3 regions of the Paenibacillus sp. FSL M8-0334 genome follow, and region 1 is predicted to be linked to each of the others. Evidence: predicted binding sites of a transcription regulator. Region 1 holds the regulator's gene; each other region holds the start of a gene.
What was found. Region 1 encodes NrdR, which represses ribonucleotide reductase genes. Its sites were predicted from a motif close to AACACNATATATNGTGTT; they were not measured.
Positions count from the first base shown of each region.

Region 1 (3,282 bases):
AGGGAGGAGTACCCGTACCTGAATACGATTGTGGTCGTATATGTGCCGCAGGAAGTGCAGCTTCAGCGTCTTATGGAACGTGACGGAATATCGAAGGAACAGGCAGAGGCCAGATTAAGCAGCCAACTCGACATTGAGCAGAAGAAGCAGTTGGCTGACATCGTGATCGACAACAGCGGGACATTGGCGGATACCGAGCAGCAGGTGGACAAGCTATGGCAGAGGATGGTTAGAGAGGCATGAGGTGGCTCCGGAAAAAGAGAGTGCTGCTTCTGCTGTTGATTTCTTTTTTATCCCTGCTGTTTCTGACGTCCAACTGGATGTCGCTCTTGTATCCTATCCATTACAAGGATGAGATTCGGAAACATGCGTCCTATTATGATGTCGATCCTTTCCTTGTTGCTTCGATTATCCGCGTGGAGACCAATTTCAAGCCGGGCAAGGAGTCCAAGAAAGGCGCGCTCGGCATTATGCAGCTGATGCCGGATACGGCCAACTGGGCTATGGAAATGGCCAAGCTGCCGGCCAGCTCGCTGGACAACGTCAAGCATGAGGTGGACGTCAACATCCAGCTCGGCACCTGGTACATCAGAAACCTGTACCAGCAAATGGACGGCAATCCGATAGCGGCGATTGCGGCATACAATGCCGGGCCAGGGAACGTCAAGAACTGGCTCAGTAAAGGCACCTGGGACGGCAGCTATGAGAATGTGAAGAGCATTCCTTTTGGCGAGACCCGGCATTATGTACAGCGAGTCATTTATTATTATAATCAGTATACGAGCATATACGATGAGTTCTGAATGAAAAAGAGCGCTGGAAAGGCTTGAATGCTCAAGCCTTCCCAACACTCACTTTGTCAAAGGAAGAATCGATTATTGACCGGAGAATTGACCAGCCAATTGTTGCTCGGCCAGGGTTACCAGACGCTTGGTGATGTATCCCCCGATCGAACCGTTTTCGTAGGAAGTCATGTTACCTTGGTAGCCGTCTTGTGGGATGGAGATACCAAGTTCTTGAGCCACCTCGTACTTCAACTGCTCAAGAGCAGCGTTTGCGCGAGGAACAACCAGGTTGTTGGAGCTGTTGCTTTGTGCCATTGTTAGTTCACCTCCTTGGGTTGGTACAAGTATTATGTCTCGGGTTTCGGATTTTCATAACCTAAAATGACTTTTCATTTATTGGTAATTTTTATATAAGGAAGTGGTGTAGCGTATGAAGTGTCCGTATTGCAGTCATGCAGGGACCAAGGTGCTGGACTCCCGTCCGGCGAATGAGAACAAGTCGATCCGCCGCCGCAGAGAGTGCGAGCAGTGCAGCAGGAGGTTTACGACCTTTGAGATGGTGGAAGAGACGCCGCTCATTGTCGTGAAGAAGGATGGGAGCCGTGAGGAATTCAGCAGGGAGAAGGTGCTGCGCGGTCTGATCCGTGCTTGTGAGAAGCGGCCGGTGTCGGTGGATCAACTTGATAAAATTGTATCCGACGTGGAGCAGGCGCTTCGCAATACTGCGGCTGCAGAGGTCGAGAGCCGCCAGATTGGCGAGCTGCTGATGGAGCGGCTATATCCTGTGGATGAGGTGGCGTATGTCCGCTTTGCTTCGGTGTATCGTCAGTTTAAAGATATCAACATGTTTATGAAGGAACTGAAGAGCCTGCTGTCCAAGGGAACGGACGAAACCGAGGTATAGAAGAAGAGGAACCGAGGTGCGTAAGCTGCCTGAATATGCGGCAGCAGAGAATCAGGGCAGTCTTAGGCAGGCGGAATTGCTTCATGCCGAGAACTGCCCGGAGCCGCCGTGTTAAGCTTAAGCTCGTCCGCGATTCAGCTCCCGTTGGCTGCTGGTTTTTTTGAAAAAAACTATTGCATGTCCAGGATGCTATATGGTATATTATTCAGGCGGGAAGAAAACGGGTATCGTTGAATTCGCAAATGAATAACATACGGGGCCTTAGCTCAGCTGGGAGAGCGCATCGCTGGCAGCGATGAGGTCAGGGGTTCGATCCCCCTAGGCTCCATAAGAAGAAAACCCTTGATGTTCAAGGGTTTTTTGCTTGCCAAATTTAATAAGAACTTGGTTTCTTAAGAGTGTCTTACATCAATCAGTGGGAAATCGGTGAGATCGGTTCATTCGGCCTGACGTCGCAGGAATACCGAACCTTCAGGCTAAGCCGGGATGGAGCACAATAATTGCGACCAGGCGTATGGTCAGACAGCAGTCCTTGGATAACTCAAGGACTAATTTGCATTGGCTTGGCAGATTAGGAGGCGACCATCTTACGATATTCGTTGGCACTTACGCCGGTATAGGATTTAAATCGTTTATAAAACCAGTCGATTTCAGTATATCCCACCTCGTTCGCAATTTCGTAAATCTTCAGATCTGTTTGCTCCAGCAGCATTTTCGCTCTTTCCATACGTTGAATGAACAAATATTGGTTAAAACTCATATTTTCATGGTTTTTGAACTTTTGGCCAAGATAGGAGCGGTTGAAATGGAATTTGCTTGAAATGTCTTTAAGCGTAATATTCTCGTGAAGCTTCTTCCCCACATATTCCTTGACTCTGTGAATCACGTCATCCTCAGTGCGGCGTTGGTTTGCGTAAACAGCAGCTACGCTCTTCACCAGTTCCTCAGCCGGCAACGTGCTCGGTACGTAATCGCTTACCTGCAGCTGCAGCGCTTTGCGGATGAAGGCAAATTCCATGGTATCCTCAACAACAATGATGGGCAATCGGCTGATCCTCCGGATTCGACCGCACAGCTCCAACCCTTTCTTGGGGCTGCCGGTCATGTTGATAACCGCCAGTGAATAGCCATTCTCCTCAATCTGGCGCAGCGATGCCTCAGAATCATCATCGCAGATTTCCATGTTCATCCCACATTTGCGCCAATCCTGCAGGCGAAGCATGTCATCGGAGCAGCAGCCCAGATTGATATACAGTAACTTAGACATAATGACTCCCTCCCCAGATAATGCGATAAGCAGAATATCCATCAAAATGTTTACGCTTACATTATGTTGTCCGGCCCCCCTTTTCCACAATGTGCTTTTCTTTGCATTCCTAACCGTTCTTTACTTCTTGCAAAGCTGGGTTGAAATAGATTGGCGGACAAGCCGTTGCAGGAGACGGTCTTCTAGCGTTTCAGGGGTAGAATATCTCGATTTCCCCAGGTTGTTGCATGGAAATGTAAGCGCTAAACTTTGGGTGAATCTGGACCAAACATCAAACGTTGAGGGGGATTAAAGATGCGTGTTCGCAAATTAATGGTTCTGTTATT
Region 1 is NZ_JBBOCH010000002.1:635,423-638,704, forward strand. Features, by position in the region: gene coaE (dephospho-CoA kinase) at 1-243, shown strand, start outside; gene MKX64_RS17085 (lytic transglycosylase domain-containing protein) at 240-803, shown strand; gene MKX64_RS17090 (alpha/beta-type small acid-soluble spore protein) at 876-1,100, opposite strand; gene nrdR (transcriptional regulator NrdR) at 1,216-1,689, shown strand; tRNA gene MKX64_RS17100 (tRNA-Ala) at 1,945-2,017, shown strand; gene MKX64_RS17105 (response regulator transcription factor) at 2,261-2,956, opposite strand; gene MKX64_RS17110 (ABC transporter substrate-binding protein) at 3,251-3,282, shown strand, end outside.

Region 2 (3,282 bases), 340 kb from region 1:
ATCTTCTCGTGGAGCAGGTTCAGAATATGCTCCTCAATCGTCCCAGAGGTTGAAAGGTTGAATATTTTGACATCATTCGTCTGGCCGAGACGATGCACCCGCCCGATCCGCTGCTCTACGCGCATCGGATTCCAGGGCAGATCGAAATTGATCATATGGTGGCAAAATTGCAGGTTGATGCCTTCGCCGCCCGCTTCCGTGGCAATCATCACCTGTGCGCGTCCGCGGAACAGGTCCATCATCCAGTCTTTTTTGCCCCGGTTCATCCCGCCGCGATAAGGCACGGATATCAGTCCGTGATCCCGGAAATAATTAAGCAGATATTCCTGAGTGGCCCGGTACTCGGTGAATACGATCACCTTTTCGTTCATCTCGCGGATCAGCTCAATCGTTTTTTCCGCTTTGGTGTTGGCTTTAATGTTCTTGATCAGGTAGACAAGCTCCCAGATCTTATCGCGGAGCGGTGAGTCCTCGGGCAGCTTCTTCGACAGGTTCACCAGCGTGACAAACACGGCATCCCTGCTGCTGCACACCTCCCGCTGCAAGGTGACAAGCGACAGCATGCTGCTCAGATTGCCGCCAGCTGCCTGATACTGATCTTTAACAAAAGAGGTGACGCCGTCATACAGCGCCTGTTCGTCAGGGGAAAGATTAAGTCCGACGTTGCGGACAGTGCGTTTCGTGAACGCTACGTCGCTCTCCCCGCGGCGGTTGCGGATCATCACTTTGGACAGCTCGTCCTTGAGCTGATCCTGGTTCTTCGGCTTGCGCTTGTCGACGACGAAGTTGGCGGCGAACTGACCCTGCCCGCCGAGCTGGCCGGGCTTGAGCAGAGTGATGAGATTAAACAGCTCGCTGAGATCGTTTTGTACAGGTGTCGCCGTGAGCAGCAGGCAATATTTTTTGCGCAGCTTTTCGATGAATTTATAGTTGGACGTTTTTTTGTTCTTCAGTTTATGCGCCTCATCGATGATGAGCATGTCGTATTCCCGATTGAGCAAAATTTCCGAATGCGGATCGCGCTTGGCAGTGTCCATGGAAGCGACCACAATGTCGTTTTCCCAGGAGTACATTTTCTTCTGGGCCACGGCCGGAATGCCGAATTTGGAGTTCAGCTCACGGACCCATTGCAGCACGAGGGAGGCGGGAACGAGGATCAGCACTTTGGATACGAGCCCGCGGACCATATATTCTTTTAAAATAAGACCGGCTTCAATCGTTTTCCCAAGTCCTACTTCATCGGCCAGAATCGCCCTTCCAGACATTTCGAACAGGACGCGTCTGGCAGTATCCGTCTGGTGCGGGAGCGGAGACAGATCGCCGATATGTTTCAAGCATTGCAGCTCTTCAAAGCTTGTAACGAGACGCGATTTCTCTCCCTCGACGGCCAGCTTGGATAGACGCCAGTCGCCCCAGGGGCCTCCCTTGTCGAGGCGGCTCTCCAGATCCTCCAGCCACGACCGGTCACGGTGTATGGGAACCGGAAGGCGATTGTCCGGATGGCTGCCGACAGGTTCGGCAGGGCGGTTATTCATAGGATTCTCCTCCTCATGATGAAAGTTTCCAAGACAGCAGTACCCCTAGTATGGACGAAAACAGAAGGGTTCATAACTGTGGCGCCTTTTTGGCAGAAGGGAGGGGCCCAAAGTTCACAACTTCGGCATAGCCTGACCATATATAGTGTAGTATAATGATTCATACCTACAATATATGGTGTGTACGGCCGCAGATTTACGTTTAGCCGTATACATACTAGGGTAAGTTGTATTCGAATCAGGATAACCGGATTTAGATCATACTAATGTAGTCATGGGAGGTCGTAGCTCTTGGGTACTTTACAGAATAATCGGCTTGAAGGACTTAGCGAGAAAATCTTTTTGGATCGATATGCGTGGAAGGATGCGGATACTAGCCATGCCAAAGTCGGCGATGTCGTGCTGGTGCTGACAAAGGATGATCCGAAATTTCCGACGAAGGAAGTCGGAGAGATTGTGAAGCGGGAGGGGCGCTCCGTCACCGTCAAGACGCGGAAGGGCGAGCTGGTGGAATCGGATGTCGAGAAACTGACACTAACGATTGAGAAGACGCCGGAAGAGATGTGGGACCGGCTGGCATCGGCGATGGCATCGGTGGAGGCCACACCGGAGCTTCAGGAGGAGTGGCGTCAGAAGTTCCGTCATGTTCTGGATGACTGGAAGCTTGTGCCGGGCGGCCGGATTGCGGCCGGAGCGGGTGCGAGCGATGAGCTGACCCTGTTTAACTGCTACGTCATCCCGTCACCGAAGGATAGCCGCGGCGGCATTATGGAGACGCTGACCGAGATGACGGAAATTATGGCACGCGGTGGCGGGGTTGGCATTAACCTGTCGTCCTTGCGCCCTCGGCGGGCCATTGTAAAAGGGGTTAACGGTTCATCCAGCGGCGCCGTATCCTGGGGCGGACTGTTCAGCTACACAACCGGGCTAATTGAACAGGGCGGCAGCCGCAGGGGCGCATTGATGCTGATGATGAATGACTGGCATCCGGATATTCTGGATTTTATTACAGTCAAACAGACGATGGGGCAGGTGACAAACGCCAACCTGTCCGTGTGCGTCAGCAATGACTTCATGAAGGCGGTCAAGGAGGATCTGGACTGGGAGCTTGTGTTCCCGGACACGACTTCTCCGGATTACGATGAGGTGTGGGACGGAGACCTGGACAAATGGAGAAAAGCCGGACGTCCCGTCATTTCGTATCAAACGGTGAAAGCACGCGACATCTGGCATACGATCATTGAGTCGGCCTGGAAGTCCGCTGAGCCTGGCGTTGTATTCATGGAATATTACAATCAGATGTCCAACAGCTGGTATTTCAATCCGATTATTTGTACCAATCCATGCGGCGAACAGGGGCTTCCGGCTTGGGGCGTCTGCAACCTGTCGGCCATCAACCTGTCGAAGTTCTATGACGAAGACAAGCATGATGTGGCCTGGGATGAGCTGGCCACGACGACCCGTTATGCGGTGCGTTTCCTCGATAATGTGATCGACCGGACACCGTACCATTTTGAAGAAAACGAACAGAATCAGAAAAAAGAGCGCCGCGTCGGACTGGGCTCGATGGGATTGGCCGAGCTGATGATCAAGCTGAAGATCCGTTACGGCAGTCCGGAATCGCTGGAGTTTCTTGATAAGCTGTATGGCTTTATTGCCAGAGAGGCATATCTGTCCTCGGCCGATATTGCGGCAGAGAAAGGTTCGTTTAAGGCGTTTGATGCCGAGCTGTACTTGCAGAGCGGCT
Region 2 is NZ_JBBOCH010000002.1:977,228-980,509, forward strand. Features, by position in the region: gene MKX64_RS18605 (DEAD/DEAH box helicase) at 1-1,535, opposite strand, end outside; gene MKX64_RS18610 (adenosylcobalamin-dependent ribonucleoside-diphosphate reductase) at 1,827-3,282, shown strand, end outside.
Region 2: the regulator NrdR is predicted to act here: its motif matches at 1,701-1,718, upstream of MKX64_RS18610 (adenosylcobalamin-dependent ribonucleoside-diphosphate reductase).

Region 3 (3,282 bases), on a different contig from region 1:
GTCCATCGCTTCAACAGCTCCAGACAGGATGCGCTGCTGCCGGCGGTGGAGAACGGGACGATTATTTTTATCGGCGCGACTACGGAGAACCCGTTTCACTATGTGAACGGGGCCTTGATGAGCCGCTCAACCTTGTTTCAGCTGGAGCCGCTGAACAGGGATCATGCCATGATCGCTATGCGAAGAGCGCTGGCGAACGAGGACAGAGGGCTGGGCTTTATGGATCTTCAGGTGGATGATGCGGCGCTGGATCATATTGCTTCCATGGCTAACGGCGATATTCGCCGCGCGCTGAATGCACTGGAGCTGGCCGCGCTCACCACGCCCCCGGGGCAGGACGGCAGCATCCACATTACGCTGGAGGTGGCGGAGGAATCGATTCGCAGACCGACCGTGCGGGCGGATGAGTCTACGCAGTACGATGTATTGTCCGCTTTTCATAAGAGCATCCGCGGCTCCAGCGATGCGGCGCTGTTCTGGTTTCTGTATGCGGTTGAGAAGCTCGGGATGGACCCGATGGTGTTTCTTCGCCGCCTGATCGCCGCCAGCAGCGAGGATATCGGCCTTGCCAATCCACAGGCGATGGTGCAGGCGGTCAGCGCGTTGGAAGCGTACCGGAACAACGGCTGGCCGGAGGCAAAGCTGAATATCGCCCAGGCGATTCTGTTTGCGGTTGAAAGCCCGAAATCGAATGCGGTTGTGGATGCGATATCCAGAGCGATGTCTGCCATGGATGAGGTGAAGTCGGCGGAGGTTCCGCTTCATCTGCGGGATGCGCATTATAAAGGCGCGGTGAAGCTGGGGCATGTTGGCTACAAATACCCGCATGATTATCCCGGGCATTATGTGAAACAGGATTATTTGCCGAAGGAGCTGAACAATCGGCTGTTCTATCAGGCTACGGAGCAGGGGAATGAGGCCAAGATCGCCCATAACCAGCGCCTTCGCCGGAGTGAGTAACCAGGTCCTGCGCTTCGTATGAACGATTCATTGTGCTGGAGGGGGAAATAGGAATGACAAGAAAGATGTCGCGTTATATGATTCTGCTGCTGTCCACAGCGATTGTGCTGGGCGGCTGCCAAGCGGGCAAGACGACCGACTCTGATAGCGCTGCGGCCGGCTCGCCCGCCGGGGCTGAGCAGGAGCATCATGCAGCCGGGGACACGCCGGGGGAGCATGACCATCTCCATCATGCGAGCGGGGATTTGCGGGAGGTCACCGCTTCGATCGAGGAACTTCCAACCTTCCTGGATGGGGCGGTAAGCGAGATGCGGACGATTTATGCTCTGGCTGCCCAGGTCAGCGATGTGCTGGAATACATGCCATGCTACTGCGGCTGCGGCGATAGCGCCGGTCATCAGAGCAATCTGAACTGCTTCATTCATGAAATCCGGGAGGACGGCAGTGTCGAGTGGGATGACCATGGCACCCGCTGCGGCGTCTGCCTGGACATTGCGGTGGAATCCGCACTGATGAGAAGCGAGGGAATGCACTTGTCCGATATCCGGGCCGCCATCGACGAGAAATATAAGACAGGTTATGCCGCCCCAACCCGGACGCCGCTGCCGCCGGCAGAGAGTTAATATATCCATAGATAACCGCTGAACAAAGGAGCTGGCTCGGATCACCATCGTGATTGGAGGTCAGCTTCTTTTTGCGTGTCTCATTCGGACTCGGGGGGTTCTCCATGTATGGGACTTCTCTACGGATGATATGGATCATAATTTTTTTTGAAAAACGCCGTCAGGCCAAGCCTCGCCGGCACTTAAACAGAGCCGTTCGGATCCTGCTCGAACAAACAGTGACTTTTGTTACAGAATAAATCAACATATTGATGTTATCTTGTTCTGGCATACAATATATTGATTTGTTTGAATTTCGGCAGGGGAGTGATTGATCAAGATGTTGCAGGTAATGAAGCGGGATGGGAGCTTGACTGAATTTGATATGTCACGCATCGTGAGAGCGGTGAACAAGGCCTTTCGGGCAGTCAAAGGCAGCGCTGAAGACGATGTGTCGGTCCGCATCGGGCAGCAGGTGACGGATCGGGTAGCGGAGGCAGAGAGCCTCACGGTGGAATATATTCAGGATTGTGTCATCCAGGCTCTGAGGGAAAGCCAGTATGGGGAAGTGGCGGATGCCTACAGCCAATATCGGGATGCCCGCGATCTGGAGCGGATCAGAAGAGGGGAGCTGTACAAAATCAGCAGTGATGTGATCGGTGCAGCGAATCCTGATCTGCTTCGGGAGAATGCCAATTTGAACGGGGAATCCTTCAGTGGAAAGATGAGCCGCATCGGCTCCGAATACGCCAAATGGATCGCCAACCGCTTTGTTCTTCCTTCGGAGCTGTACAAGGCGGTGAAGGACGGCTATGTGTATGTGCATGATCTGGATCAATATGCGCTCGGAACGACCAACTGCATCTTTATCCCGTTTGACCGTCTGCTGGCTAAAGGCTTTAATACCGGCAACGGATCGGTGCGCCCGCCGCAGAGCATCATGACCGCGATGGCGCTTGTGGCCATTATTTTTCAGTCCCAGCAGAACAGTCAGTTTGGCGGGGTTTCGGCCAATAAAATCGACTGGGATCTGGCCCCATATGTCGGAAAATCATTTCGCAGACATTTCCGCAAAGGGCTGCTCTATCTCGGGGAGACGAGCGGGAAAGCTCATGAAGGGTCTGCAGACGGCAGCCTGGCCCATCTGCTCGAGGATGGTGAGCTTTACATAGACAATATGTCCCTGAAGGCCGCGTATCCGCGAACCTATGCCTATGCCTATGAGGAAACCGTCCATGAGACGAAGCAGGCAGCGGAGTCGCTGATACACAATCTGAACACGATGAGCAGCCGGGCCGGCGGTCAAATTCCGTTCACCTCGCTGAACTATGGCATGTGCACCTCCACCGAGGGAAGGCTGGTGACCCGCGCGCTGCTGGATGCAACGATCGATGGCTTGGGCCGAGGCGAGACGCCGATATTCCCGCAGCATATTTTCCAGTGCAAGCAGGGTGTGAACCAGGCCGAAGGGGAGCCGAATTATGATCTGTTCCTGAAGGCGGTGGAATGCTCCAGCCGGAGGCTGTATCCGAATTTTGTCAATGTGGATGCTTCCTTCAACCTGCCGTATTATCAGCCGGATGATCCGGATACGATCATTGCCACGATGGGCTGCAGGACCCGCACCATTTCCGACCGGTTCGGACGCAACCGGCTCAGCGGCAAAGGCAACCTGTCCTTCAATACGATTAATCTGGTTCGCCTCGGGATGGAATCCGGC
Region 3 is NZ_JBBOCH010000001.1:613,573-616,854, reverse strand. Features, by position in the region: gene MKX64_RS02715 (replication-associated recombination protein A) at 1-960, shown strand, start outside; gene MKX64_RS02710 (PCYCGC domain-containing protein) at 1,014-1,583, shown strand; gene MKX64_RS02705 (anaerobic ribonucleoside triphosphate reductase) at 1,903-3,282, shown strand, end outside.
Region 3: the regulator NrdR is predicted to act here: its motif matches at 1,852-1,869, upstream of MKX64_RS02705 (anaerobic ribonucleoside triphosphate reductase).